Regions from separate parts of the Krasilnikovia sp. MM14-A1259 genome, predicted to be linked through region 3. Evidence: riboswitches for the same ligand, from Rfam matches in the RefSeq annotation. Region 3 holds a riboswitch; each other region holds the start of a gene.
The links. A riboswitch is a leader RNA that binds a small molecule or an ion and turns the genes downstream of it on or off. The one in region 3 is predicted to bind S-adenosylmethionine.
Positions count from the first base shown of each region.

Region 1: it holds a riboswitch for S-adenosylmethionine, as region 3 does, so the genes downstream of both, ACMCNK_RS02250 (ABC transporter substrate-binding protein) here and ACMCNK_RS06160 (aminotransferase class V-fold PLP-dependent enzyme) in region 3, are expected to answer to the same signal.
Region 2: it holds a riboswitch for S-adenosylmethionine, as region 3 does, so the genes downstream of both, thrC (threonine synthase) here and ACMCNK_RS06160 (aminotransferase class V-fold PLP-dependent enzyme) in region 3, are expected to answer to the same signal.

Region 1 is NZ_BAAGAJ010000002.1:531,021-540,654, forward strand. Features, by position in the region: gene ACMCNK_RS02230 (NAD(P)/FAD-dependent oxidoreductase) at 1-562, shown strand, start outside; gene ACMCNK_RS02235 (hypothetical protein) at 658-1,074, shown strand; gene ACMCNK_RS02240 (amino acid ABC transporter ATP-binding protein) at 1,140-1,889, opposite strand; gene ACMCNK_RS02245 (amino acid ABC transporter permease) at 1,886-2,653, opposite strand; gene ACMCNK_RS02250 (ABC transporter substrate-binding protein) at 2,689-3,546, opposite strand; SAM riboswitch class IV at 3,761-3,871, opposite strand; gene ACMCNK_RS02255 (VOC family protein) at 3,949-4,389, opposite strand; gene ACMCNK_RS02260 (hypothetical protein) at 4,535-4,831, shown strand; gene ACMCNK_RS02265 (CPBP family intramembrane glutamic endopeptidase) at 4,848-5,489, opposite strand; tRNA gene ACMCNK_RS02270 (tRNA-Trp) at 5,890-5,963, shown strand; tRNA gene ACMCNK_RS02275 (tRNA-Gly) at 6,067-6,140, shown strand; tRNA gene ACMCNK_RS02280 (tRNA-Gln) at 6,149-6,219, shown strand; tRNA gene ACMCNK_RS02285 (tRNA-Ile) at 6,229-6,302, shown strand; tRNA gene ACMCNK_RS02290 (tRNA-Arg) at 6,308-6,380, shown strand; tRNA gene ACMCNK_RS02295 (tRNA-Asn) at 6,421-6,494, shown strand; gene ACMCNK_RS02300 (TetR family transcriptional regulator) at 6,598-7,170, opposite strand; gene ACMCNK_RS02305 (SDR family oxidoreductase) at 7,253-8,212, shown strand; gene ACMCNK_RS02310 (alkaline phosphatase family protein) at 8,224-9,634, opposite strand, start outside.
Region 2 is NZ_BAAGAJ010000002.1:4,195,584-4,205,217, forward strand. Features, by position in the region: gene ACMCNK_RS18925 (metal-dependent phosphohydrolase) at 1-409, shown strand, start outside; gene ACMCNK_RS18930 (DUF4031 domain-containing protein) at 410-682, opposite strand; gene ACMCNK_RS18935 (glycerol-3-phosphate dehydrogenase/oxidase) at 679-2,481, opposite strand; gene groL (chaperonin GroEL) at 2,630-4,252, opposite strand; gene ACMCNK_RS18945 (GNAT family N-acetyltransferase) at 4,725-5,252, shown strand; gene ACMCNK_RS18950 (N-acetyltransferase family protein) at 5,269-6,252, opposite strand; gene thrC (threonine synthase) at 6,538-7,815, opposite strand; SAM riboswitch class I at 7,827-7,959, opposite strand; gene ACMCNK_RS18960 (ABC transporter permease) at 8,166-9,056, opposite strand; gene ACMCNK_RS18965 (alpha/beta fold hydrolase) at 9,053-9,634, opposite strand, start outside.
Region 3 is NZ_BAAGAJ010000002.1:1,447,042-1,456,675, forward strand. Features, by position in the region: gene ACMCNK_RS06150 (hypothetical protein) at 1-160, opposite strand, end outside; gene ACMCNK_RS06155 (AraC family transcriptional regulator) at 207-1,160, opposite strand; gene ACMCNK_RS06160 (aminotransferase class V-fold PLP-dependent enzyme) at 1,341-2,669, opposite strand; SAM riboswitch class IV at 2,707-2,819, opposite strand; gene epsC (serine O-acetyltransferase EpsC) at 2,938-3,504, shown strand; gene cysK (cysteine synthase A) at 3,501-4,424, shown strand; gene ACMCNK_RS06175 (FeoA family protein) at 4,535-4,804, shown strand; gene feoB (ferrous iron transporter B) at 4,801-6,741, shown strand; gene ACMCNK_RS06185 (NifU family protein) at 6,743-7,264, shown strand; gene ACMCNK_RS06190 (S1C family serine protease) at 7,265-8,374, opposite strand; gene cutA (divalent-cation tolerance protein CutA) at 8,559-8,888, shown strand; gene ACMCNK_RS06200 (phosphotransferase) at 8,906-9,634, opposite strand, start outside.

The sequences.
Region 1 (9,634 bases), 920 kb from region 3:
CCGTGTCGTCACCGCCGACGGCGCGGCCATCCCGGCCGCGGTCACGGTGTGGACCACCGGCTTCCAGGTCCACCCGATCGCGCAGGAGACCACGCTGGAGCTCAACGGCACCGGCCAGATCGTGGTCGACCGGACCATGCGCTCGGTCTCCCACCCGGACGTGTACGCCGTCGGCGACGCGGCCATGGCGATGGGCCCGGGGAACAAGCCGCTGCGCATGTCCTGCGCGTCCGGAGTTCCGACGGCATGGCAGGCGGCCGACGCGATCGCGGCGCGCCTGACCGGCGCGAAGATTCCCCACACCCCCATCCGCTACGTCAACCAGTGCATCTCACTGGGACGCAGCAACGGGCTGATCCAGTACGTCAGCGCCGACGACCGCGCCGTGCCGACCGTGCTGACCGGGCGGCTCGCCGCCCTCTACAAGGAGCTTGTCTGCAAGGGTGCTGCCTGGGGAGTCGCCCACCCGACGCTCGGGCTGCCGGCCCGCCGCCGGCGGGTGCTCTCCGGAGGCTCGCGAGACGCCGCGGCGACCGCAGGTGTCTCGCAACAAACCTTGTAAAACGGCGTTCGCCCGCAGTCCATCCACACCCGACAGGATGGATGTCAGAGGCGCGCAACCGCCGCGCCCATCGCGTCGACAATGGGGGACTTGCCGTGACTCGCGTCCGGAAGGCTTTCGCCGTGCTGTGCGCCGTGACGCTGCTGGGGTTCATCGCCCCGGGCCGGGCGCTCGCCGCCACACCGCCGCTGCAAGACATCGTTCTCACCCACACGCAGATCTCCCCGTCGGTCGTCCGGCCGGGCGACACGGTGCACGTGTCCTGGTGCTTCGACACCGCATACGCCGACCAGGTCCGATCCATCGAGTTGTGGATGGGTCATTCGACCGGCATGGGGCACGCGCCGTCGCTGTATCTCCAGGCGTCGATCGACCCGAAAGCCGGGCGGCTCGACTTCATCGCCCCCGCGGTGACTCCGAGCCAGCCCGGCAACATCTGGTTCGTCGACCTGGTGTGGCGTGACGGTGCGAACCTCGACGAGCTGGCGCTCGTACCGATCACGATCCAGTGAGTCCGCGGAGGCGGCACGACTGCGCGGCGGTGACCGTGGCCGGGCGGGCGGGCGACGGTTCCTGATCACAGCACCTGGGACAGGAACCTGCGCAGCCGGTCATCCGTGGGGTTTTCGAACATCGCGGCGGGTGCACCGGCTTCCCGCACCACCCCGCGGTCCATGAATGCCACGGTGTCCGCGACCCGGCGGGCGAACCCCATCTCGTGGGTGACCACGACCATGGTCATTCCTTCGGCCGCCAGTTCGGCCATCAGACCCAGCACGCCTTTGACCAGCTCGGGGTCGAGCGCGGAGGTGGCCTCGTCGAACAGCATCACCTGCGGCTGCAACGCCAGCGCGCGGGCGATCGCGACGCGCTGCTGCTGCCCGCCGGACAGATGCGCCGGCCGGGCGTCCGCCTTGGCCGCGAGCCCGACGAGCTCAAGCTGCGTACGGGCGACCGCCGCCGCCTCGTCCTCGGAGAGCCCCTGGATACGGCGCAGCGCGAGCGTGATGTTGCGTTGCACGCTCATGTGCGGGAACAGGTTGAACTGCTGGAACACCATGCCGATGCGCCGGCGCAGGTGGTCCGGGTCGTCGTGGAGCACGCTGCGCCCGTCGAGCAGCACGTCACCGCGGTCCGGTTCGATGAGCCGGTTGATCGTACGCAGCAGCGTCGACTTTCCCGAGCCGGACGGCCCGATGACACACGCGGTCTGTCCGCAGGCCACGTCGAGACGCACGCCCCGCAGGACCCGGTGCGGCCCGAACGCCAGATGGATGTCGCGCAGGCTCAGGCTGACGGAGCCCGTCGCGCCGCCGAGGTTGGTCACCGCGCACCGCCCACACCGGACAGCACCGAATCGTCGTCCTGGTCGGCGGGCACGGATGCCGGCCGGCCGTGCCGCAGCCGCCGGTCGATCCAGTTGACGGCGTGCGTCAGCGGCACGGTCAGCACGAGATAGAACAGGCCCGCCAGCAGCAGCGCGGACTCGTTGCCGGTGGTGGCCGCGTGGTCCTGCCCGATCCGGAACAGTTCCCGCTGGCTGGCCACCAGGCCGAGGAAGTAGACCAGGCTGGAGTCCTTGATCAGGGCGATCAGCTGGTTCACCCACGCCGGCAGCACGCGGCGGACCCCCTGCGGGACGATCACCAGCCGCATCGACTCGGCCCAGGAGAAGCCCAGCGCGCGGGCCCCTTCGAGCTGGGCGGCCTCCACGGACTGGATGCCGGACCGGAAGATCTCACCGATGTACGCCGCCGCGATCAACGACAGCGCCAGGATGCCCAGCGGGTACGGGTCAGGCCCCCAGATCCGCATGCCCAGCGGTGCCAGCCCGACGCCGATCAGCAGGATCGTCGCCGCGGCCGGCAGCCCCCGGAACACGTCGGTGTAGAGGCGTGCGGGCCAGCGCAGCCAGCGGGTCCGCGAGATCCCGGCGACCGCCAGCAGCAGACCCAGCACCGAGCCGAGCAGGGCGGCGCTGACCGCCAGGATCAGCGTGTTGCGCAGCCCGACGGTCACCATCTCGGGCAGCGCGGCCCGCATCGACGGCCAGTCGAAGAACGTCTCCCACAGCGTGTTCACCGATTCCATCGGCGGTCACCGCCCCCCCTCTGCTCCGGCACCGGTCAGGACGCCGCTGATGCGGACGCGCGCGGTGCCGTGCCGCTGCCGGGCGTGAAGCCGGCAGGGATCGGGCGGCCGGGGTAGTACTGCGCCTGCAACCGGTTCCACGCGCCGTCCGCGATGACCTGGTCCAGCCCGGTGTTCAACGCCGCGCGCAGCGCGTCGTTGCCCTTCGCCACCGCGTACGCGGTCGGTGCGGGGCTGAGCTGCTTGGCCGCCACCTTGATCTTGGATCCGCTGTCCGCGGCCGACTTCTCGCCGATCTCGGCGGGGGCGATCCAGGCGTCGGCGGTGCCGGCCTTGAGCTGGTTGACGGCGCCGTTGTAGTCGGGCACCCGTACCGGGTTCAGGCCCTTGCCCGTGGCGTAGTCGTCCTGGACTGTGCCCTGCACCACCACGACCCGCTTGCCGGAAAGCCCGTCGAAGCCGGTGATCGGGGAGTCCGAAGGCACGTCGAGTCCGAAGTAGCCGAAGTCGTAGCCGTTGCCGAAGTCCACCGTCTTCTTGCGCGCCTCGGTCACGGTGATCGAGGAACTGCCCACATCGAACTTGTGGTTGTTCACCTGCGACAGCAGCGCGGAGAAGTCGGTGCCGACGAATTCGACCTTCAGGCCGATCTTTCCGGCGACCGCGGCGAGCAGGTCGTTGTCGAAGCCGGTGAACTTCCCGTCCTTGAGATAGACGTTCGGCGGGGCGTCGGTGAGGGTGCCGGCCCGCAGCACACCGGGCTGCAACAGACCGTACGGGTTGGCGGCCGAGCCGGACGACGCGTCGTCGCCGCAGGCGGTGAGCAGGGTGGCGCCGAGGATCGCGACGGCGCCGAGGGCGGCGGCCCGGGTGAGGGCAGGCAGAAATCGCACAGGGGTCTCCTGAGATGAGGGGTGGTTCGGTGGCGCGCGCGTCCGACGGACGATGCGCGGCGAAACGGGTGCCGTTATCGCGTGGCGCCGGAGCGACACGCGGCGCTGCAGATTCGCATCATGTCGACGTGGCGGCGGCGGGTCAGCACCCGCACGCTCGCGGCACAACGGTGAGAAGACATGGCTCTCCTGGGTCGGTGATGACCTGGGGGCCAGGCCACGCTTGCACGGAACGTGCTCCGTGCCCGGTCCTCACCCGGGGCACCCCACCGCGGAGGAGGGTTGCCGGCCAGCAAGCCGGGGCTTCACGCTGGCGCTCATGACCTGGCACCGACGCTAGCAGCCGGGGGCGCGCAAGCGTCCAGCAGATATGACCACCCTCACGCGAAACGGACGATCGCGTCAGCCGATCTGCTCGGCCAGGGCGACGATGATGCCCGCGGGGCCACGGAGGTAACAGAGGCGGAAGATGCTTTCGTACTGCGCCACCTCGCCGAGCAGTTCGGCGCCGTGGGTGCGGAGACGGGCGACGGTGTCGTCGATGTCGTCGACGGCGAACATGACACGATGCAGACCCAGCGTGTTGGGCGGCGGCCCCGGCAACCCCGTACCGAGCACCGCGGGGGAGTGGTACTTCGCCAGTTCCAGCTTGCCGTGGCCATCCGGCGTACGCATCATCGCGATGTCGCTGCGGACGCCGTCGAGTCCGACGGTGCGGTCCGCAAAGCCGCCTTCGATCTGTGCCGTGCCTTCCAGCTCCATGCCGAGCTCGGTGAAGAACGCGACGGCGGCGTCGAGGTCGTCGACGACGATGCCGACATTGTCCATCCGCTGAATGGTCATGGCCCAAAGCATAGGCAGACGCGGTGCTGCTCGGTCCCGTGGCGGCGCCGTCATTCGATCGGGTTCATCAGGTGTCGTGTGCTGTCGAGGGACCAGGATGGACTGATAGCTTCAGGCATCCCATTCTGAGGCCCGGGAGGCTTGGATGAGCTTTGTTCAGATCATCGAGTACGAGACCGACCGGCCGGATGAGATGTTCGCTCTCGGGGATTCCCGGATGGCCGGGCTGGGGGACGCACCGGAGGGCTTCCGGCTCACGGTCACCCAGGATCGGGACAACCCGAAACGCTTCCTGACCATCGTGGAGTTCGCCTCGTACGAGGACGCCATGGCCAACAGCGCACTGCCCGAGACCAGTGAGTTCGCCGAGAAGATGGCGGCGCTGTGTTCGAGCGGGCCCCGTTTCCACAACCTCGAGGTCAAACGGTCCGTCCCGGCCTGACCGGCGTTCGGGCCGGTCACCGCCACCAGAGGTTCACCGCGTTGTTGCCCACATGCAGCAGGATCGGGGCCAGCAACGATCCGGTCCGGTGGCGCAGGTAGCCGAGCACCAGGCTGAGCACGAGGATCGACACCGGGTAGACCGACAGGGCGTTCGCCGGCAGCGTGCCCTGGAACGCCCAGCCGACGAGGTGGACCGCGACGAACAGCACCGAGGTCACCAGATTGGCCCGCCAGAACAGGACGCCGGTGCCGGTGATGGTCGGCAGCAGGTAACCGCGGTAGAGCCATTCCTCGCACACGGGCGTGAGCAGGACCGCGTACAGGAAGTCCGCCGCCGGTGGCACGGGGGCGAGGTGCTGTCCGCGCAACGGCGCGACCGCGATCGCCAGTCCCACCCAGACCGCGGCTGCGCCGGCACCCCACAGCAGGCCACGCCGAAGGTCGCGTCGGCGCAGGCCGATGAATGCCAGCTGCTCCCGCAGCGGCGCCCTCCAGAACGCGGCCGGATACACCATCCAGACCGCCACCTTGGCGGCCGCCCAGTACGCCGTGGCACCGGTCCACCCGGCCGCCTGGGCCACGAGCCACGCCATCACCCACAGCGCGATGAACCCGGCGAAGAACACGGCGATCCGGCCGCGCGTCAAGGTGGTCACGGTGCTCCTCTGCTCCGGCTGACGGACACGCTGCCGTCGGGGGAGACTACCCCGCGGTCGAGCCGGCGACGGTGACGACGAGTACGCCGCGCACGTCTGGATTCGAACGCAGATCGGAAATGCGATTGCCGCCGCCGCGTGATCCCCCTACTGTCTTCATCACCGAGCAAGACCAACGCCGGGAAACGGAAAGGAGCCTCCGATGTCGTGGCACCCCTCGATTGATCAGCAGCACTCCGTGCTGCGCGACGTGAATGCCGTGCCCGCACACTGGCGGGCTGCCGATCCGTACGCAAGCATTCAATCTCGCCTGGGATCAGGGCGTAAGCGACGCTGAGCCGCAGTGTCCGCCGCGCCGCCCTCCCAGTCGGGACCGGGCGGCTTTCTTTTCATTCTTCCTATGGGTGTAGCTCAACCAGGTAGAGCAGCGGCTTCCAACACCGTGTGTTGCGGGTTCGATTCCTGCCGCCCGTGCGATTCCCCGGCCATGCCGGCGGTGACGAAATTTGAGAATTCCACAGTGGATGGCATGACGGGACTCCGGTCTCGTATGACTTACTCGCGCTTCGGCGCGTTCGCGGTACTCGCCCAACAGGTAAGGCACCTGCCTTCCAAGCAGGCGTAGACGGGGTTCGAGTCCCCGGTACCGCTCACACCGATGGGAGCTGATGTAACGGCAGCATGGTTGCCTCTGAAGCAGCTCGTCCAGGTTCGAATCCTGGGCTCCCAGCTCAGCCTTCCCGCCGCGGCCTGCGTGGTAGAGGCGCCTCGCTGATATCGAGGAGACAGCAGGTTCGACTCCTGCCGGCGGGACTCAAGCCCTGGTGGCGCAGTGGACAGCGCACCTGACTACGAATCAGGGGGTCGCAGGTTCGAATCCTGCTCAGGGCACAGGCCGGGACGCGGCGCACCGAGCCGCGCCCGGACCCATTCCGGCGTCGCCCAATTGGCAGGGCAGCGCACTGTTAATGCGTACAGGTGAAGGTTCGAATCCTTTCGTCGGAGCGTTGCTGCGTCACACCGGAGGCTCGGGGTTCGAACCCCTCCGCGGGCACCACCTCGTCTGCCATCCGCTGGGGAACTTCCGCTCTCACGCGGGGCGCGACCTTCAGTCGTGTGTGGCGACGGCGCGTAGGTCGTGCGCGGTCGCGGCGATCAGGTCGGCCAAGGACGCCTGGTTGTCCGGTGTGACCCACCGGGCGAACGCGACCCGGAACACGGTGACTCCGGACCCGGCGGCCAGGGCCGCCAGCGTCCGGCTCACGCCCCTGGCGCCGAGGGCGTCGGTGAGCGCGCCGGTCAGCGAGGCCATCTTCAGCAGCTCGCGTTCCACGAGCTCGGGGCTGCCCTCGATGATCGTCTGACGTCGGCGGGCGAACTCCAGCCGGTCGGCGAACATCTCGCGGGCCGCCCGGTCGAGAGCGGCGACAACGGCACCGAGCGGATCATCGGCGGCATCCGGATGGTCCGCGACGGCGCGCACCAGGAGGTCCTCCAGGTCCTTTCCACCGCTGAACAGGACCTCGCGCTTGTCGCCGAACAGCCGGTAGAAGGTGCGCTTGTCCAGGTCGGCGCGTGTGGCGATGTCGAGGACGGTCGTCTGGTCGAAGCCGCGCTCGGCGAACAGGTCGAACGCCGCCGCCTCGAGGCGGCCACGAGCTCCGGGTCGCCACCGTGCCATGCGCGTGATCCTAGCCGATGTCACAGGGCGACATCATCCGCCGTTCGCCTATGTCGCACGGTGACATCACGAGGGTAAGGTGATGTCACAAGATGACATCGTCCTTCTGGAGGGGATCACCATGCGGGTGTTCGTCACCGGTGCCTCGGGGCACCTCGGCTCGGCGGTGCTGCCGGAACTGCTCACCGCCGGGCACCAGGTCGTCGGCCTGGCCCGCTCGGACGCGGCCGCCGCCGCGATCGAGAAGCTCGGCGGCCAGGTCCGGCGCGGAGACCTGAGCGACGTCGACGGCCTGCACGAGGAGGCGAGCGCCGCCGACGGCGTCATTCACCTGGCATTCCGGCACGACCTCATGCAGTCCGGGGATCTTTCCGGCGCGGCCGACGCCGACCTGTCCGCGATCACGGCGATCGCGGGCGCGCTGGAGGGCTCGGGCAAGCCGTTCGTCGGCACGTCGGGCACGGCGATGCTGGCCCGCCTGGGCGATCTCGGCCGCGCGGGCACGGAGCGCGACGTGATCGCGGGCGGCTACCGCATCGACGCGGAGAACTACGTGATCGACCTCGCTGAGCGCGGCGTACGGTCCTCCGTCGTCCGCCTGACGCCCACGGTGCACAGCTCGCTCGACCACCACGGATTCATCCCGGCCGTCATCGCCATGGCCCGCACCCACGGGTACGCCGCGTACGTGGGCGACGGAGCCAACCGCTGGCCGGCCGTGCACACGCTCGACGCGGCTCGCCTCTACCGGCTCGCGCTCGAGAACGCCCCCGCGGGTACCCGCCTGCACGCGGTCGATGACGAAGGCGTCGCGTTCGCGGACATCGCCGCGACGATCGGCCGGCACCTCGACGTGCCCGTGCGCAGCATCAGCCCCGAGCACGCCGCCGGGTACTTCGGGTTTCTGGCGGCGTTCGTGCAGCTGGACAACCCGACGTCATCCGCGCTGACGCGGCAGCTGCTGGACTGGCGCCCGGCCCGCGCCGGACTCATCGCGGACCTGGGCGCGGGCCACTACTTCCGAACCGGTGTGGCCGACTAGCGGCCGGCCCGTCAGCCGACCCGCAGGTCGTCGACGACCCAGTACCAGTTGTTGCTGGCGTCGTAGTAGCGGAACTTCACGGTCATCGTGGCGGCGGCAGCGGGGACCGTCACCGGCAGCGACTCGACCGTGGCGCGGCTGTCCGCGACGTACCGCTTCACCAGCTGATCCGGGCCGCCGTCGAACGAGACGAGGACGTCGCCCTTCTGGCTGCCTTCCTGCCGGTAGTGCGTCACGTAGTTCACCCGGACCGTGCTGCCCGCGGTCACCGGGTACGCCGGGGAGACGAGAGTGGAGTCGAAGCTGGTGCCGCCCGACTTGTCGGCGAACTCGTCGCTGTCGGCGACGGCGAACACGCCCCGGGTACGCAGGGCGTTCTCGCGCTCCTGACCGCTCTGTGCACGGCTCCAGAATTCGTCCGTAGTGAACGACCAGCCGCGCCACTCGGTGACCCCGCCGGCGGGCATGGCGCTGCGGATCACCGACCAGCCCGCCGGCGCCGTCGGCGTCCAGCCCGCCAGCGTCGCCGGGATGCCGGTCTCGTCCACCCGCGTACGCAGGGTGAGGCCGTCGAACGGGTCGGTGGAGCGTACCCGGACGCTCTTGCCGTCCAGAGTGGTGGCCACGCCGAAATGCGCCAGCGCGGACGCGGCGACGTCCACCTGGCGTACGTCGATCGGACGCGACCCGGCGCTGATCCCGGAACCGGCCGCCAGGACGAAGGTCCCGCGCTCGTCGATGCCGCAGCCGCCGTGGCCGCCCTGCGGGACCCGGTGACCGTGATCGGTGGTCACCATGATCAGCCAGTCCTCCTGGCCGTAGGTGGGCCGGGAGCGCACCGCGGTGAGCATCCGTCCCAGCTGCTGATCCTGCTTCTCGATGGCGGCCTGGTACGCCGCGCCGGTCCCGGAGGCGTGGGCCACCACGTCGGTGTTGCCGAGGTAGACGAACGAAGCGTCCGGGCCGCCGGCGGCCAGCCGGGCGGCCGCGTCCGCGGTGGTCCGTTCGTCCTCGGCCGGGTAGCCGTTCGCGTCGCCGTCGAAGGTCACCCGGGTGTCGATGGCGGACGAGAACGTCCCCTGGTTGTGCAGGGGAGCCCAGTCGACCGCCGAATAGGTGGCGTACGCCGGGTCGGCCCGTTCCAGCCGGGTCAGGAAGTCGGGGTACGTGCCGTACTGCTTGCCGACGAACGTGTTGTTCCGCACGCCGTGCCGATCCGGCCACACCCCGGTGGCGATGGTGGACCAGCCGGGCCCGCTGGACGAGTCGGCCACCGACGGGCACTGCACGAGGCTGCGGCCCAGCAGGCCCTGTGCCGCCAGGTCGTGCAGGTTAGGGGCGTTCGCCGCGGCGACACTGTCCCAGTTGAGCCCGTCCATGCCCACGACGAGCAGCTTCTTGACCGGCGCGGCGCCCGCTGCC
Region 2 (9,634 bases), 2.7 Mb from region 3:
GGTCTACGACCCCCGCGCGCTGGGCGACGCGAACGAGCGGGACAGTGCCGAATTCGCCGCCGGTCTGCTCGCCACGCTGGGCGCACCGGCCGGGGTCGCCGACGAGGTGGCGCGGCTGGTCGGGCTGACGGCCGGGCACGCCACCGACTCCGACGACCCGGACGGCGAGCTGCTGTGCGACGCCGACCTGGCGATCCTGGCCGCCGACGACGACCGGTACGCGGCGTACACGGTGGCGATCCGCCGCGAGTACGCGCACGTGCCGGACGACGCGTTCCGGGCCGGACGTACCCAGGTCCTGACGGCCCTGCTGGAGCTGCCCCGCATCTATCGCCTGGCGCCCCTGCACGAGGCGTGGGAATCCCGGGCCCGCGCGAATCTGACCCGCGAGCTCAGCACGCTGACGTGATCACGCCCGCCCGCGGACGGTGTGCTTGGGACGCCGCAGGCCGGCGCCGCGCAGCCGGGCCGCGAGGTCGCGCGGCGCGACCAGGGTCGCGCCCAGCCACAGCGCGGCCGGGAAGCGGGCGGCCGGGATGTCGTAGTGGTCGCGGTCGAACCCGCGCCGCGGCACCCCGAGCATCTCCGCGAACGCGTGCAGTTCCGCGTACGAGACGTCGCTGACCAGGTGGGACCAGAGCCGCCCGCGGGCCGGCCAGCGCGGCTCGTCGACGAGGATCAAAGGTCCACTTCGAGCAGGTCCGCGCCGCCCCGGTCGTTGGCGATGCCACGTACGTCGGGCACCCCGATGCGGGCGGCGTCCGCGGTGAGGTCGTCCGGCATGGTCTGGGACTGGCGTTCCGCCTGCACCCGCGCCAGGTAGTGCTCGACCTCGCGGGCGCGCACGGCCGGGCTCCAGCCCAGCGCCTCGCCCATGATCTCGGCGGCGTGCGCGGCGGACTCGGTGCCGCGGTGCGCCGTTTCGATGGAGATCCGGGTACGCCGGGTCAGCACGTCGTCGAGGTGCAGGGCCCCCTCGGCCAGTGCGGCGTAGGCGATCTCGGCGGACAGGTACTCCGGGGCGCCGTCCAGCGGGCCGGCCAGCCCGGGCTCGGCCGCGATCATGGCGAGCAGATGGGTGGTCAGGGTGCCGTACCGCTCCAGCAGGTGCTCGACCACCCCGGCGGTCACCCCGTGGCGGCGGGCGATGTCGTGCCGGTCACGCCAGGCGGCCGCGTACCCGTCGGCGCCGAGCAGCGGCAGCTGGTCGGTCCGCGAGGACCGCACCGGCTGGCCGAGGCGGCGCGCCGCGCGGTCGATGACGTCCGCGGCCATCACCCGGTACGTGGTGTATTTGCCGCCCGCCACGAGCAGCAGGCCGAGCATCGGCTCGACCACCGCGTGCTCCCGGGACAGCTTCGAGGTCGAATCCGCCTCGCCGGACAGCAGCGGCCGCAGCCCGGCGTAGACCCCCTCGATGTCGTCCGTGGTCAGCGGCCGGTCCAGCACGGTGTTGACCTGGTCGAGCAGGTACCGGATGTCGCGGGCGGAGGCGGCCGGGTGGGCCCGGTCGAGTTCCCAGTCGGTGTCCGTGGTGCCGATGATCCAGTGGCCGCCCCACGGGATGACGAACAGCACGGACGTCGGCGTACGCAGGATGAGCCCGGCCTCGCCCGTGATGGCCGAGCGCGGCACCACCAGGTGCACCCCCTTGGACGCGCGCACCCGCATCCCCGGGCGGACTCCCACGTCGCTGAGCATCTGGGACATGTCGTCGCTCCAGACGCCGGTGGCGGCGACGACCGTACGGGCGCGGATCTCGAATTCGGGGGCGTCGGGCGATTCCAGGTCCCGCACCCGCACCCCGACGACCTCGCGGGCCTGCCGGACGAAACCGGTGACCCGGGCGCTGGTGACCACGGCCGCGCCGAGGCTGGCCGCGGTCCGGGCCAGGTTGACCACGAGACGGGCGTCGTCGACCTGCCCGTCGTAGTACCGGATCGCGCCGGTCACGGCGTCGGCGCGCAGGCTGGGAAACAATCCTCGGGCCCCGTCGCGGGTCAGGTGCCGGTGCAGCGGCATCCCCCGGCCGCTGCCGAACACCCCGGCGAACGCGTCGTACGCGGCCACACCGGCCCCGTAGTACGTCCGGTTCCAGGCGCGGACGGGCGGGTTGGCCGACAGCAGCGGCACCAGGATCGGCACCGGACGCACCAGATGCGGGGCGAGCCGGCTGGTCAGCAGACCGCGCTCGGTCAGCGCCTCGTGCACCAGGTGCAGTTCCAGCTGCTCCAGGTAGCGCAGCCCGCCGTGGATGAGCTTGCTGGACCGGCTGGACGTGCCGGCGGCCAGGTCGCGGGCCTCGACCAGGGCGACGCTGAGCCCGCGGGAGGCGGCGTCCAGGGCTGCGCCTGCGCCGGTGACTCCGCCGCCGACGACGAGGACGTCGAACTGCTCGTTGCGCAGCCGGCGCAGGTCAGCGATGCGGCGGATCGGCGACAGCCGACCGGCCGAGTACCGGGAGACGGAGGGATCACGCACCCGTATGAGGTTAGCGCCCCCGGGTGTCACACCGGCGAGGGAAACGTGGCGCTGTGGCGGCGCGTGCGGGTGGAAATCGGTGCGTAGGGACGCGAAAAGGCGGGCCGCCGGAGCGGCCCGCCTTGACGTGGTGCGTGTGGGGTTGGACTCAGAAGTCCATGTCCCCGCCGCCCGGGGCACCGGCCGGGGCCGGGGTCTTCTCGGGCTTGTCCGCCACGACCGCCTCGGTCGTGAGGAACAGGGCGGCGATCGACGCGGCGTTCTGCAGCGCCGAGCGGGTGACCTTGGCCGGGTCGATGATGCCCGCGGCCAGCAGGTCGACGTACTCGCCGTTGGCGGCGTTCAGGCCGTGACCGGCCTCCAGGTTGCGCACCTTCTCGACCACGACGCCGCCCTCGAGGCCGGCGTTGACCGCGATCTGGCGCAGCGGGGCGTCCAGGGCGACCTTGACGATGTTCGCACCGGTGGCCTCGTCGCCGGACAGGTCCAGCTTGTCGAACGCGGTCTTGCCGGCCTGCACGAGCGCCACGCCACCGCCGGGCACGATGCCCTCCTCGACGGCCGCCTTCGCGTTACGCACGGCGTCCTCGATGCGGTGCTTGCGCTCCTTCAGCTCGACCTCGGTGGCCGCGCCGACCTTGATGACCGCAACACCGCCGGCCAGCTTGGCCAGGCGCTCCTGCAGCTTCTCGCGGTCGTAGTCGGAGTCCGACTTCTCGATCTCGGAGCGGATCTGGTTGACCCGGCCCTGGATCTGCTCGGCGTTGCCGGCACCGTCGACGATGGTGGTCTCGTCCTTGGTGATGACCACCTTGCGGGCCTGGCCCACCAGGCTCAGGTCGGCGGCGTCGAGCTTGAGGCCGACCTCTTCGCTGATGACCGTGCCGCCGGTGAGGATCGCGATGTCCTCCAGCATGGCCTTGCGGCGGTCGCCGAAGCCCGGGGCCTTGACGGCGACGGACTTGAACGTGCCGCGCACCTTGTTGACGACCAGGGTGGCCAGGGCCTCGCCCTCGACGTCCTCGGCGATGATGACCAGCGGCTTGCCCGACTGCATGACCTTCTCGAGGACGGGCAGCAGGTCCTTGACCGCGGAGATCTTGCTGTTGGCGATGAGGATGTACGGGTCGTCGAAGACGGCCTCCATCCGCTCGGCGTCGGTCATGAAGTACGCCGAGATGTAGCCCTTGTCGAAGCGCATACCCTCGGTGAGCTCCAGCTCCAGGCCGAAGGTGTTGCTCTCCTCGACGGTGATGACGCCTTCCTTGCCGACCTTGTCCATGGCCTCGGCGATGATCTCGCCGACCGTGGAGTCACCGGCGGAGATGGAGGCGGTGGAGGCGATCTGCTCCTTGGTCTCCACGTCCTTGGCGATCTGCGACAGCGCCTCGGAGACGCTCGCCACGGCGGCCTCGATGCCCCGCTTCAGGGCCATCGGGTTCGCGCCGGCCGCGACGTTGCGCAGGCCCTCGCGGACCAGCGCCTGGGCGAGGACGGTCGCCGTCGTCGTGCCGTCGCCGGCCACGTCGTCGGTCTTCTTGGCGACCTCCTTGACCAGCTCGGCGCCGATCTTCTCGTAGGAGTCCTCGAGCTCGATCTCCTTGGCGATCGACACACCATCGTTCGTGATGGTGGGCGCGCCCCACTTCTTCTCGAGCACGACGTTGCGGCCCTTGGGGCCGAGCGTCACCTTGACGGCGTCGGCGAGCTGGTTCATGCCCCGCTCGAGGCCGCGACGAGCTTCCTCGTCGAATGCGATGATCTTGGCCATACGGCGTTGTCCTCCTGGACACTCGCGGTGCCGGGCCTTCTCGGCCCCGCTTTCCGCACGTTGAGGATCTCCGGACGTCGCCACCTGGCGATGCGACGTCCGCAGGACGGGCCGGATAGCCCGCGACGACCGGCCTCGTGCCCCGGCACCGATGGCGGCGCCGTGACCGTGACCCCACCGTCCCGACCTGTTGGCACTCGCGTGGCGCGAGTGCCAATGACCTGTTTAGCACTCTGAGGTGGCGAGTGCAAGGACACCCGGCGGTAGCCCACGCCGCTGCGACGAGGTCTTGATCACGTACGGTGAGCAGGCCGCATCGGGCCAGCGAATCATCTCCCCGATCGACGCGCCACGCGGACCGAACGACGGAATCGCGCCGGGCAAGCACTCACCGTGATCAACGCACAGCTCCGTGCGGTCGGAATACCGCATCCGAGTTGCCTGGCCGCCCCGAGACCGGTAGGCAGACACCATGACCGGCACACTCGCCCGGCCCCGCACCCGTACGGTCCACCGGGTCACGCCCGCCGACACCGCCCGGACCCGCGCGCTGCGGCTGGAGATGCTCGCCGACAGCCCGCTCGCGTTCCTGGAGACGCTGGCGCAGGCCGCCGCCCGCCCGCACGACGACTACCGGCGGCGGATCGCCGAGGCGTGCCACGGCCCACGGCTCGCGCAGTTCGTGGCGGATCCGGGCGCCGGCCCGCTGATCGGGCACGCGGGCGGGACGGTGCTGCCGGACGATCCTGGTGCGACCGTGGTGTTCGCCGTCTACGTCACCCCCGCGCACCGCGGGGCCGGGGTGCTCGATGAGCTCATCGAGGCGGTGGCGGACTGGTCCCGGGCCGCCGGGCGCCCGGAACTGATGCTGGAGGTGGTGGTCGGCAACGACCGGGCGCTGCGGGCGTACGAGCGCATCGGGTTCACCGACACCGGCGTCCGCGTGCCCCACCCGGTGATCCCGGCGCTGACCGAGCTGCAGATGCGCCGCCGCGCCTGACGGCCGGCGCGGCCCGTCAGAGCGTCAGCTGCCACTGGACCTGCGCATCCACCGGCCGGAACCCCATCTCGCGGTTGATGGCGAGCATGCGCTCGTTCGCGGACGCGTTGATGGTGTCGATCGCGGCCAGCCCGGGCCGGGCGGCGCGGATGTGGCGCAGGTTCTCCAGCTTCACGATGAGGCCGAGCCGGTGCCCACGGTGCTCGGGGTGAACGATGGTGATCTGCTGCCAGGCGTGCCACGGGGCCTCCTGCGTCCCGGTCAGGGCGCTCCAGGCGACCAGCCGCCCCGATCCGGTGTGCACCGCGCCGGTGTGGAACGCGGTCAGCCCGCGGCCCTGCCGCGCCTCCTCGGTGCCGCGCACCCGGGCACCGTCGACCTGCTCGGCCTCCACGGCCAGGTCGCCGACCGGGGCGTCCTCCAGCAGCCGACCGTCCAGGTACGCGAGATCGTCGAGCAGTTCGTCCGGGGGGATCCCGATCCACTGCACGATCCGGTATCCGTCGGCGTGCCGCCACGCCTGCGCCCGCATCGCGTCGAGTGCCTCCTCGTCGGCATGCGCGACGTCGAACCGGCTGCGGGTCTCGCGCAGCGCCACCGCCGCTCCCATCGCGTCCGCGAAGGCCGGCCCGTCCGGGCTGGGCCCCTCGGTCGTCGCGATGAGGCGCTTACGGCCCAGCGCGCGGGCCCGCGCGACGGTGTGGTCGTACAGCGCCCGGCCGACGCCGCGGCGCCGGTGCTGCGGGTGCACGATCAGGTCGAGGTGCACATTGTCCAAGTTGTCGTATCGGGGCAGATTGATCCCCAGAAATCCGACCGGGACATCGTCGTCCGACGCGAGGTAACGCTCCTGGAGAGCCCCCGGGAACGGGTGGTGGAACGCGGCGAAGAAGACCGCCCGTTCCGCGGGCGGAAGGTCCGGAACGTCCAGCTCCATGGCGGCTCGTACCACGGTGAAGGCCCGCTCGAGGGTGGCCTCGGTGATCGGCTCGATGCGCATCCCGCCAGGATGAGCGCACACACCGTCCGGCGCAGGCGAATTACGCCGAGGCACAGTCGGCAGAGAAGATCTGGCGGCAGAGGAGATTTGGTCGGGAGGACGCGCGCACAGCGCCTCCGGCGCTGGGTCGTTGGGCCCCTAGGAGATTGTCGCCAAGCTCGTAAGGTGGGACCTCGTACGGCGACGCGCCCTCCCGCGTAGAGCATCCTGCCGACCCCGGGATCGGTCCGCAAGCCCTCCCCCGAAGGAAAAACCAGTTGTCGGTCGGATACCCGACGGTGCCGTTCAGCCGAGCAGGCCCGCCTCACGTGCCGCACGCAGCGACGGCTTGATCCGGTGCGTGGGGCCCACCTGGGCGGCGATCGCGTCCAGCGTCTTGAGGCCCTCGCCGGTGTTGAACACGACCGTCTCAGCATCCGGATCGAGCCGGCCACCGGCCACCAGCTTCTGCAGCACCGCGACCGTGACCCCGCCCGCGGTCTCCGCGAAGACCCCGGTCGTACGGGCCAGCAGCCCGATCGCGGCCCGGATCTCGTCGTCGTCGGCGTAGTCCATCCACCCGCCCGTGCGGGTCACCGTCTCGATCGCGTACGCCCCCGCGGCCGGATCACCGATGTTGAGCGACTTGGCGATGCCGGTCGGCTTCACCGGCGTGATGGTGTCCGTACCGTTGTGCAGCGCCGTGGCGATCGGGTTGCATCCCGCGGACTGCGCGCCGAACACCTTCCACCCGCCGGCCGGCGCCTCCACCAGTCCGATCTCGACCAGCTCCGTGAACGCCTTGTCCACCTTGGTCAGCAGCTCGCCACTGGCCATCGGGATGACCACCTGGGCCGGGATGCGCCAGCCGAGCTGCTCCGCCACCTCGTACCCGAGGGTCTTGGAACCCTCCGCGTAGTACGGCCGGACGTTGACGTTGACGAACGCGGTGTCCTCGAACTCCTCCGTCTCGACCAGCTCGCTGCAGAGCCGGTTCACGTCGTCGTACGAGCCGTCGATCGCGACGAGCTGGCCGCCGTACACCGCGGTCGTGACGACCTTGCCCTGCTCCAGGTCGCCCGGGATGAACACGACCGACGGCGCCCCCGCGCGAGCGGCGTGCGCGGCCACGCTGTTGGCCAGGTTGCCGGTGGAGGCGCAGGCGAAGCGCGTGAACCCGAGCCCGCGGGCCGCGCTCAGCGCCACCGACACCACCCGGTCCTTGAACGAGTGGGTCGGGTTGGCCGAGTCGTCCTTCACCCACAGCGGCGCGCGCAGCCCGACCGCGGCGGCCAGCGCGGGCGCGCTGACCAGCGGCGTCAGCCCCGGGTCGAGCGTGACCCGCTGCGCCGGATCCTGCCCGGCGGGCAGCAGCGCGGCGTAGCGCCAGATGTTCTGCGGGCCCGCCTCGATCTGGGCACGGGTCACCCCGGCGAGCGCGGCCGGATCGTACGCAATCTCCAGGGGCCCGAAACACTCGTAACAGGCGTGCTGCGCGGCCAGCGGGAACTCGGCGCCGCAGCCGCGGCAGACGAGGGCGCGAGCGGGGCTCGTCGAGACAGGGGCGTCGACGATCGACGTCATGGGAGGCCGTCCTCTCATCTTTCCCCGGCGCGTCGCGCGGGGGACGGAATTAGCACCTGCCGCACGTCTGGCCTCGTCATCGAGTCGAGTGCGGTGGTTGCCGGGGCGTCATCGGGCCGTTCCCTCAGCCCCTCTGGATGAGGTATGCAGTTGTGCCGCCCAGCTTACGGGGCGTCAGGGTGCTCATCACCCTGTGATCCCGATCTGTGAGCGTCCTCTCGGGGATTAGAGCTTTTTGTCGCACGTCCGTCGTGCTCTTGACCGTCGCTCCCGCCGAGACCGGGACGGGCGCCAGGACGCCCGTCCCTGCCAGGTCCGTGCGACCACGACCACGACGCCGTCCCGTCCGGTCAGCTGGTGACGTCCTTGCGGGTGAAACGCCAGAACGCCAGGCCGATGAAGAGCGTGGCGTAGCAGAGGGCGGCGATTGCGCCCTTGGCCAGGTCTGCCGTCTGCATCGGGGTCGACAGCAGGCCCTGCCAGGCGTCGGCGTAGTGGGTGGGCAGCACGGTGCGCAAATTTCCCAAGGCCGTGATCTGGTCCAGGATGCTGGACAGGATCCACAGCAGCACGGCGCCGCCGACCGCGCCCAATGCTGCGTCCGTGAGCGTGGACAGCAGGAACGCCAGCCCGGCGACGATCAGCATCGTGGTGGCCAGGTACGCCAGGATCGCCAGCAGCCGCAGCACCCCGGCGCCCGGCGGGATCTGGGCGGCGATCGTGCTGCCCAGCGGATGCCAGCCGTAGCGCAGCGTCCCGACCAGCAACGCCGTGCCGAACAGGGTCAGCAGCGCCAGCAGCGAGTACGCCAGCGCGACGAACAGCTTGACGCCCAGCAGCCGGGCCCGGGGCACCGGCACGGCCAGCAGATACCGCAGCGTGCCCCAGCTCGCCTCGCTCGCCACGGTGTCGCCGCAGAACAGCGCCACGACCACGATCAGCAGGAAACCCGCCGACACCGCGATGCTGAACAGCGCGAAATTCAGCCCGCCCGAGGTGGCCAGGTCGACCAGGCTCGCGAACGCCCCGCCGCGGCGGCGCCCGTCGTCGTTGCCGTCCCCGCCGAACTCGAACGCCAGCAGGATGATCAGCGGCAGCACCACCATGAACCCCAGCGCGAGCTGGGTACGCCGCCGCGACGCCTGCCGCCGTACCTCCGCCAGGATCGGCAGGGTCGCCGACGGCCGGTACCCGGTCGCGGCGCTCAGCCCCGTATCCGGCTTGTCGATCACTGCGCTCATCGGTCCCCACTTCCCCGCGAGTTGTCCCCGACCAGCGCGAGGAACGCATCCTCCAGCCGGCGGCGGGGCACCACCCGGTCCACCCCGACCCCGGCCTGGACCAGTGACGCCACCACGTCGGCGCGTGGGGTGCCGTTCATGTCGACGATCAGGCCGGTGTCGCCGTCCGGGGTGACCGAGCGGACGTCCAGCCCCGCCAGGATCAGCGACGCGGCGGGCACGTCCGAGACTTCGAGCAGCACGGACGGCGAGTCCCCGACGATCTCCGAGACCGGCCCGGCCGCCACGATCCGGCCCTTGTTGACCACCACGGCGTGCGTGCACGTCTGCTCCACCTCGGCGAGCAGGTGGCTGGAGACCAGTACGGCCCGCCCGTCGGTCGCGTAGCGCTGCAACACGCGGCGCATCTCGGCGATCTGCGGCGGATCCAGCCCGTCGGTGGGCTCGTCGAGCACCAGCAGCTCGGGCAGGCCCAGCATGGCCTGGGCGATGGCCAACCGCTGCCGCATCCCGTGGCTGTACGTCTTGGTCCTGCGGTGCACGGAGTCACCGAGCCCCGCGATCTCCAGTGCCTCGTC
Region 3 (9,634 bases):
TCGCGCTGCGGTGCCGGTGAAAGAACGTGCGCTCATCCCCGGAGATCCGCAACCGGGCGTCGGCGTAGAGGTCTCGTACGAGCGCGACGGCCAGCTGTGGATCGGTGGCCACCAGATCGAAACGGCGCACCGGAACGGTGTCACCGGCTGCCGATCCCATCGGGCATCCCTCCTCGGCGCATGGTCGGACGGGCCCTCGGAAGCACTCAGCGCCGCATCGTGAGCCGGGGTGACTGCCCGTATGCGGTGCGGTAGTAGGCGGCGAAGCGTCCGAGGTGGCCGAACCCCCACCGGCGGGCCACCTGCGCCACGCCCGTGTCGGGATCGGCGCACTGCAGGTCGCGGTGGGCGTGGGCGAGCCGGACCCGGCGCAGGTAGAGCATGGGTGTGGTGTCGAGGTGCCGGCTGAACCCGGCCTGAAGGGCGCGGACGCTGGTCCCGGCCGCCTCCGCGATGTCGGCCAGGGTCAGCGGCCGGGCCGGATTGGCGTCGATGAACTCCACCGCGCGGCGTACCGCGCCCGACCGGATCCATTGCCGCCCATGGTGGTGGGGTGTGTGCGGGAACGCCGCCAGCGCCGCGGCCGCGGCGGCATCGATCGCGCCGGTCAGCACGAGCGGGTTGGCCAGAGCCGACTCCCTGGCCAGCAACGCCGTGTGCAGGTACCGCATGGTGGCGCGGAAATGGCGGCCGAGTGCGGGGGTGACCGGGTTCATCGAGGCGAACCGGAACCGTTCGGGGTCCAGCCCGGCCCGCGTCGCGACCGGCCCGACCGGAAGTTCCAGCGTCAGCACCCGGCCGTCGAAGTCGCCGGCGGTCGCGGTGAACGGTTCCGCCACCGGATAGGCAAGAGTGTCACCCGGACCCAGCGTTGCCTGGCCGGTCCCGGTGCGGAAGCCGGCCTGGCCGCGGTCGGCGGTGAGAAAGACCAGGTGGTCGAGGAACGGGCAGTCCAGGTGAACGCCGATCTGGCTGGCGATCGCGCTCATCCCCATCGGACCGGCCACCGTGGTGTGCTGCCGGTAGAAGAACGTCCCGGCGTCACCGAAGATCCTGACCCGGGCGCCGGCGCAGGCATTGAGGGTTATCTCGACAACCTCCTGGGGGTCGGCCGCGACCACTTCGAACCGCTGCACGGGGATGGCATCGTCAACGGGCACCTCGGTCCCCTCCGTGGTACGGCGTGGCATCCCGGCCCCGCCGCCCGTCGCGGGCGGCGGGGCGTCGACCGTGACCGGCCGGGACGGATTCGAACGGCAGATCACGTCGATGTGAATGCCCGATCGACACCTACAGGGCATACCCGCCGGGCGGTCCCGTACACCAGAGGCCGTTGGTCCCTAGCGGGCGCCGAACGACTGTGTGCACCGGCCGCCAGGGCGCGCGGCGATCTGTGCCAATGCGGCGACGAGCCGGTCGACATGCTCCACTGTGGTCCCGGCGCCGATGCTCACCCGCACCGCGGTCGTCGGCGGCGCGGCGGGCGTCGCTGCGGCGGGAACCGCCGCGAGCAGATGACGGGTCAGCGGATGCGCGCAGAACAGGCCGTCACGAACCCCGATGCCGTGGTCGTCGGCCAGGCGCCGGGCCACCTCGGCGGACTCCAGCCCGGCGACGACGAAGCTCACGATGCCCGTCCGTGGATGCCCCGGACCGAACAGGGCCAGCCGCTGCACGCCCGCGACACCCGCCAGCCCCGCGTCCAGCCGATCCAGCAGCCGCTGCTCGTGCCGGGCAAGGCCCGCCCAGCAGGTCTCCGTCAGTGCCGCACACACCGCAGCCAGCGCCACGGCCCCGACCAGGTTCGGCGTGCCGGCCTCGTGCCGCGCGGGGCCACCGGTCCACTGAACCGTCGCGTCGGCGTCCACGTGCCGGGTGGCACCGCCGCCGCGCAGGTACGGCTCGGCGTCGTCGAGCCAGTCGGCGCGCCCGGCCAGCACTCCCGCACCGAACGGCGCGTACAGCTTGTGGCCGGACAGGACGACGTAGTCGGCGCCGAGCGCGGCCAGGCTCACCGGGCCGTGCGCCGCGAGCTGCGCGGCGTCGACGACCACGCGGGCGCCGTACCGGCGTGCCACCCGGGCGATCTCGGCGACCGGCCACACCTCGCCGGTGACGTTGCTGGTCGCGGTGACCGCCACCAGCGCCGGACCGTGCCGGCGCAGCGCCCGGTCCACCGCGGCGACCGCGTCGTCCGGCGTACCGGGCAGCGGCAGACGGATCGCCCGGCGCCACGGCAGCAGGTTGGCGTGATGCTCGCCGACGAACGTGAGCACGTCGGCACCGCGCGGCACGGCGTGGGCGAGCAGGTTCAACGCATCCGTGCTGTTGCGGGTGAAGACCACCTGGTCACCGGCGCGGCAGCCGACGTACCGCGCCACCGTGGCGCGGGCCTGCTCGTACGCACGGGTGCAGTGCCGGGACAGGGCCCCGGCCCCGCGGTGGACGCTGGCGTACGTCGGCAGCAGCCGGGCGACCGCCTCGGCCGCCACCGCGGCACACGGGGCGGTGGCGGCGACGTCCAGATTCGCGTACGGAAGCAGGCGCCCGTCGGTGACCCGGACCCGCACGTCACCGCCCAGCACCGCCAGCGGGTGTGCGGGTGTCGGCGCCGGTGGGTCGAGGTCGGTGGGCTGCGGCAACAGGGGGTGGACCGAAGTTGGGTACACGTCGACTCCGCGTGGTGTCCAGGGACCGGCGCAGGCCGATCCGCGCTTGCCCCGCCGCTGCGGCAGGGCCAGGTCGTCCCCGGAGGCACCCCGCCGCGGATGGAGGGTTGCCGACCAGCCAGCCGGGGCTTGTCGCTGGTACTCAGGACCACCGCGCACGTTACCCGATCACGGCGCGCAGCGCGCCGGGGCGACGGACCCTGTCCGGCGGGGTTATGCGTCCGTACCGTCGGCCCTCCGAACGTCGCGATACCTGCGTGGAGGACACGTGCTGGACGACGTGCGCGCCGCATGCCGGCGCGACCCTGCCCTGCGGGGCGCTCTCAAGATCGAAGCGTGGCTGTATCCCGGGCTGTGGGCACTGTGGTCGCACCGCCTGGCCCACCGCCTGCACCGCCGGGGCCTGCCGCTGCTGCCGCGGGCGCTCTCGCAGTTCACCCGGCTGGTCACCGGCGTCGAGATCCACCCCGGAGCCACGATCGGGCGGCGGCTGTTCATCGACCACGGCGCCGCGGTCGTCATCGGGGAGACCGCCCGCGTCGGCGACGACGTGACGATGTACCACCGGGTCACGCTCGGCGGGCGCGGCTGGTGGCGCGACACCGGCCGTGCCCGGCGCCACCCCAGCGTCGGCGACAGGGTCGTCCTCGGCGTCGGCGCCACCGTGCTCGGGCCGCTGCACATCGGCGACGACGCCGAGATCGGCGCGCACTGCCTGGTGCTGGCGGACGTCCCGGCCGGTGCGCGGCTGCGCGCACCGGCCGCCGTGGCCCGGGTCCGAACCCATGTCCGTCCCCGGCGCCGCGCCGGCACCCGCCCAGGAGCTCTGACGTGATCTTCCGCGACGCCACTGAACTGATCGGCCGCACCCCGCTGGTGCAGTTGTCCCGCTTCGACCCGGACCTGCCGGTCCGCCTGCTGGCCAAGCTCGAGTCGCACAATCCGGGCGGCAGCGTGAAGGACCGGATCGCGGTGGCCATGATCGACGCCGCCGAACGCAGCGGTGAACTCATCCCCGGCACCGCGATCGTGGAGGCGACCAGCGGCAACACCGGTATCGGACTGGCGGTCGTGGCCGCCGCCCGCGGCTACGCGCTGACGCTGACCATGCCGGAGAGCATGAGCGCGGAACGGCGTGCCCTGCTCACCGCGTACGGCGCGCGCCTCGTGCTAACCCCGGCCGCCGAGGGGATGTCCGGGGCGGTACGCCGGGCCTGGCAGATCGCCGACGAACAGCGGGCGTTCCTGCCCCGCCAGTTCGACAACCCGGCCAATCCCGACGCGCACCGGCACACCACCGCACGGGAGATCTGGGACGACACCGGCGGCGACGTCGACGTGCTCGTCGCCGGCGTCGGCACCGGCGGCACCATCACCGGGGTCGGCCAGGTGCTGAAGGAGAAGAACCCGGACCTGCACGTGGTGGCCGTCGAGCCGGCCGAGTCACCGGTGCTGTCCGGCGGGGCCCCCGGCCCGCACGGCATCCAGGGCATCGGCGCCGGGTTCGTACCCGAGGTGCTCGACCCCACCGTGTACGACGAGGTCGTGCTGGTCGACGTCGGCCACGCTCGGGCGGCCGCGCGACGGCTCGCCCGTACCGAAGGGCTGCTCGCCGGGGTGTCCGGCGGTGCCGCGCTGCACGCCGCGACGACGGTCGCGCGCCGGGCCGTACACGAGGGACGCACGGTCGTGGTCGTGCTGCCCGACGGCGGCGAACGCTACTTGAGCACGCCGCTGTTCGCCGCCGCCGGCTGAGGGCGGCGCCGAGGCCCGCCAAATCGGGTACAAGGTCACCTCCGCTCCCGGTTTCGTGAGCTTAGCCTGCCCTTATCCACGAGGGATACGGGTGCGAGGCGGAGGGCCACATGACGGGTACGGGGCGCAACGATTCGGAACGGCAGACGTTGGCCGACCTGCCTCCGGGCGCCCGCGCGCGGGTGGCGTCCGTCCGGGTGCCCGGCTCCGCGGTGACCGCCCGGCGGCTGATGGACCTCGGCTTCACCACCGGCACGGAGGTGCAGGTGGTACGCCGGGCACCGTTGCGCGATCCCGTGGTCTACCGGGTGAAGGACTACGAGATCTGCCTGCGCCGGGCGCAGGCGTCGTGCGTACAGGTCGTCGAGGTCTCCCGGTGAGCGTCTCCTGTCACGACGGCGGCGGCCGGCTGCCCGGCTCGGTGCACGCGGCGCGCGTGGCGCTGGTCGGCGCCCCGAACGCCGGCAAGTCCAGTGTGTTCAGCGCCCTGACCGGGCGCCACGCACGGACGGGAAACTATCCCGGGGTGACCGTGTCCCGCTCCGTCGGAGTCTGCCGGGCGGGCGGGGACCGTTTCGTGGTCGAGGACCTGCCGGGCGCGTACGGGCTGGATCCGGTCAGCCTGGACGAGCAGGTCATGGTCGACGTCCTCGACGGCGGCACCGACGGCGCGCCGCGCCCGGACGCGTTGCTGCTGCTGGTCGATGCGACGACGTTGCGGCGGTCGCTGGGGTTCGCCGCCCAGGTGCTGGCCCGCGGGCTACCGACGTGTGTGGTGCTGACGTTCACCGACGAACTGGCCCGCCGCCACGGCGCGGTCGACGCCGACGCGCTCGGCCAGGCCCTCGGGGTGCCGGTCGTCGCGGTGATCGGTCACCGCCGCCAGGGCATCGCACCGCTGCGCGCGCTGCTGTCCGGCTGGCGGGACTGGCCGGTGCCGGTGCTGCCGCCACCACAGGACCCCGGCGAACGCGACGCCTGGGCGGAGTCGGTCCTGGCGTACGCCGGATACCGCGCGGCACAGCGTCACCGCATCACCGATCGCATCGACGCGGTCGTGCTGCACCCGGTCTGGGGCGTGGTGGTGTTCTTCGCGGTGATGACGGTGTTCTTCCAGACCGTCTTCACCGTGGCCGCCCCGGCTCAGACCGCGATCGAGGCACTGTTCGCCCAGGCGTCGGGCTGGGTGGCGGCGCACGTCGGCAATCCGTGGCTGTCGGGCCTGCTCGGGGATGCGCTGATCGGCGGCGTCGGCGGGGTACTCGTCTTCGTCCCGCAGATCATGCTGCTGTTCCTGCTGATCGCCGTGCTGGAAAGCGTGGGATACCTGTCCCGCGCCGCGTTCCTGATGGACCGGGTGATGGCGCGCGCCGGGCTGGAGGGGCGCGCGTTCGTGGCGCTGCTGTCCTCGTTCGCCTGCGCGGTCCCCGGGATCATGGCCACCCGGACGCTGCCGTCCGCCCGGGACCGCATCGCCACGATGATGGCGGCACCGCTGGTGACCTGCTCGGCGCGGCTGCCGGTGTACGTGCTGCTGATCGGCCTGCTGGTCGACCCGTCGGCGCGGGTCGGGCCGTTCGGGGTACAGGGGCTGGTCATGTTCGGCATGTACCTGCTCGGCGCGGTGTCGGCGATGCTCGCGGCGTGGGCGTTCAAGAAGCTCGGCGACCGTCACGGCGATCCGGCACCGTTCCATCTGGAGATGCCGCCGTACCGGCTGCCCGCGCCCCGGTCGGTGCTGCTGGCGGTGTGGCAGCCGGCGCGGGCGTTCGTCCGTAAGTGCTCGACCGTCATCGTGTTTACCGCGGTCGCGCTGTGGCTGCTGCTGAACCTGCCGCTGCACTCGAACGCCGAGTTGCGGGCGGCCGGTGTGCGCCCCGCCGACCGGGCGGCGTATGTGGTCGACCACAGCTATGCCGCCGGGCTCGGCCGGCTGGTCGCGCCGGTCTTCGATCCCCTGGGCTTCGACTGGCGGATCACCGTGGGCGTGCTGTCGGCCCAGGCGGCCCGCGAGACGTTCGTCGCCACCCTCGGCCAGGTCACCGCAGCCCAGGACCCGGAGGATCCGGGTACGGCGCTGCGCGCCGTGACCTACCGCGACGGCCCGCGTGCCGGGCAGCCGGTGTTCGGGCCGCCCACACTCGCGGCGCTGCTGGTGTACTTCGCGTTCGCCCTGCAGTGCATGGCCACCGTCGGGGTCATCCGGCGCGAGACCGGCACGTGGCGGTGGCCGGTGGTGGCGTTCGCCTACCTCACCGCGACGGCCTGGCTGTTGGCGTACGTGGCCCGCGCCGTGACCGTCCTGCTGGGCGGCTGACATGGTTCCGCTTCACCCGCAGCGGTGTCCCGGCGAGCCGGGCCGGGTGCGCTGGATCGTCCCGGCCGGCGTCCTGCCGGGTGCCGGTGCGCCCGCCGCCGTCCCCGCGCCGCTGGCGGCGTTGCGGGCCGACGGCACGCTCACGGACATCCGGCTGGAGCCGGCCGCGGTGCTCACCCGGCTGGCCCCGGGCCGCCACTGGTCCACGGAGGGCCCGCGAATCCGGACCGCGATCCACGCCGCCCTGGACGATCCCGCCGGGTGGCGGGTCACGCCCGGCCCGGACGGCGACGCCGGCCTGCGCGCCGTGGTGCGGGACCTGCTCGACGGGCCGGTCGGCCGCTTCGCCCGCTCGCACGGCGGCCGCATCGACCTCGTCGACGTACGCGACGGCGTGGTCACCGTACGGCTGGCCGGCGCCTGCCGCGGCTGTCCCGCCGCCCGCAGCACCCTGCACGGCCGGCTGGAACGCCTGCTGCGGCAGCGCTGCCCCGCCGTACGGGCCGTGGTCGACGCCGCGTGATCAGGGGGCAGCCGCGAGGGTCACGGTCGCCTGGATCTGCTTACCGGCGCGGGTGTAGGTGAGGACGACCTGGTCGCCCGGGTTCCTGGTCAGCGTCAGCGCGGCGATGTCGTCGGTGGTGAGGACCGGCTGACCGTCGGCGGCGGTGATGACGTCGCCCGGGCGCAGCCCCGCCTGGGCTGCGGGTGCGCCGGGCACCACCGACCGGACGTAGGCACCGCGCGGCTGTGCTCCCGGCGCGGCGGGCGGCACGGTCACGAGGCTGAACCCGAAGTACGCGTGGGTGACCTTCCCCGTCGCGATGATCTCGTCGGAGACGGCTTTCGCGAGGTCGACCGGGATGGCGAAGCCGAGGCCGATGCTGCCCCCACCGGAGTCCGGCACGGTGGCGCCCGCCGAGGGAACGCCGATGAGCTGGCCGGCGCAGTCGACCATGGCGCCGCCGCTGTTACCCGGGTTGATGGCGGCGTCGGTCTGCACCGACGACACCAGCAGGGCGGACTGGCCCTGCTCCGCCGGTACCTCGATGGTGCGGTCGAGGGCGCTGACGATGCCCGAGGTGACCGTGTTCGACAGGCCGAGCGGCGCGCCGAGCACGACCACCGGCTGACCGACCACGACCTCCTTGGAGGAGCCGTACGCGATGACCGGCAACGGCGGCTGACCGTCGACCTTGATCACCGCCAGGTCGGTCCGGGGGTCGCGGCCCGTGATCACGGCCGGCACCGACCGGCCGTCGTTGAACAGCACGCTGACCTCGCCCCCGTCGGCGGCCAGAGCGATCACGTGGTTGTTCGTGAGGATGTGGCCGTCGCTGCGGATCACTTCGCCGGATCCGGTGCCGGCGGCCCGGCCGTTGGCCGCGGAGATCGTCACGACGGTCGGGAGTACCTGCTCGGCGACCTGCGTCGCCGGGCAGACGCCGAGATCGGCGGCGGCGGACACCGGAATCCGCGGCGATGTCCTGGCCGTCCCGATGATCGCGGCGACGAGTACGCCGCCGATCACCAGCGCTGTCGCGGCGCCCGCCCAGATGCGCCAATGCTCGCCGCTGCCGCTGCCGCTGCCGGTCGCGGGCGGTGCCGCCCCCGCGCCACTGGCCTCGCTCACGATGCCCACCTCCATCGAACGCCGTCGCCGTGGCCCGCCGCGGTGCGCAGCGGAGCGCGTCCCGTCGCCAAGCAAAGGCCCGTTCGGGTGACAGGGCATCCTCCACGAGGGGTGAGCTGTTGCGCGCCGGGTGGCCTCGGCGGTGGCTAGGCTCGCCCCACCACCCCACGACGGAAGGGCGGACGTGGCCGAGCTCGAGTACTGCCAGGTAGTGACCACCACGGACACCCGCGAGGCAGCCGACGTGCTGGCCCGTAGCGCAGTCGAGGCCCGGGTGGCGGCCTGCGCCCAGGTCGGCAGCCCGGTCACCAGCACCTATCGGTGGGAGGGTGCGGTCGAGACCGCCGAGGAGTGGCGGATCACCTTCAAGACACCGACCGCCCGGTACGCCGCCCTGGAGGCGCACATCCGGGAACGCCACAGCTACGATGTGCCCGAAATCCTGTGCATTCCGGTCACGGCCGGCAACCCGGCCTATCTGGCATGGCTGACCGCCGAGACCCAGGTGAGCTGACCCCGCCGTCCGTACGGTCAGCGCAGGACGACGGCGAAGTCGCCTCGTCGCGCGGTGAGCCATGCCTGGCGTCGGCGGATCGCGTCTCCGACCCCGTCGGCCCACATCCGCGCCCAGCCGCCGCCCAGCTGCTCCGCGGCAGCCTTCATGCGTAACCAGCTCACCTCCGCCCGGACGATGCCCAACTCCGGAAGAGCGGCACGCTGCCCGGCAGACAGCCCGTACGCATCGGCGAACAGCCGCAGCCGCGCCGCTTGATCGACCAGGCCGCGCCAGGCCGGCCAGATGTCCTCCGGAGGCCGCAGCGGCACCCAGTGCATGGCGGTGTTGTAGACATCCAGCAGGCGGCCGGTCGGACCGGCCAGGTCGAAGTCGAGAAGGCCAACCGCCACGCCCCCGCGTACCGCGACGTTCTGCGGGGTGACATCGCCGTGCGACACCAGCTCGGGCGTCGGGTCCTCGATCGGCACCTCGACCCGCACGAGATCACGGCCCCAGGCCGAGCCCGCCGGCGCCGCGAAGTGACGATCCGCCGCGTACCCCCACGACGCCTCGTGCAGCCGCCGCACCAGGCGCGCGACGCTCGCCAGCAGGCCGTCATCGGCAGCCCATCGCTGCGGCGGGTCCCCCGGAACGTCCCCTTCCAGGTACGTCAGGACGTCACGACCCTTGTTGTCGCGCCCGAGATAGCGCGGGCTCGCGGGGAACCCGGCCCGTTCGAGATGGTCGAGGTAGCCGGCGACCGC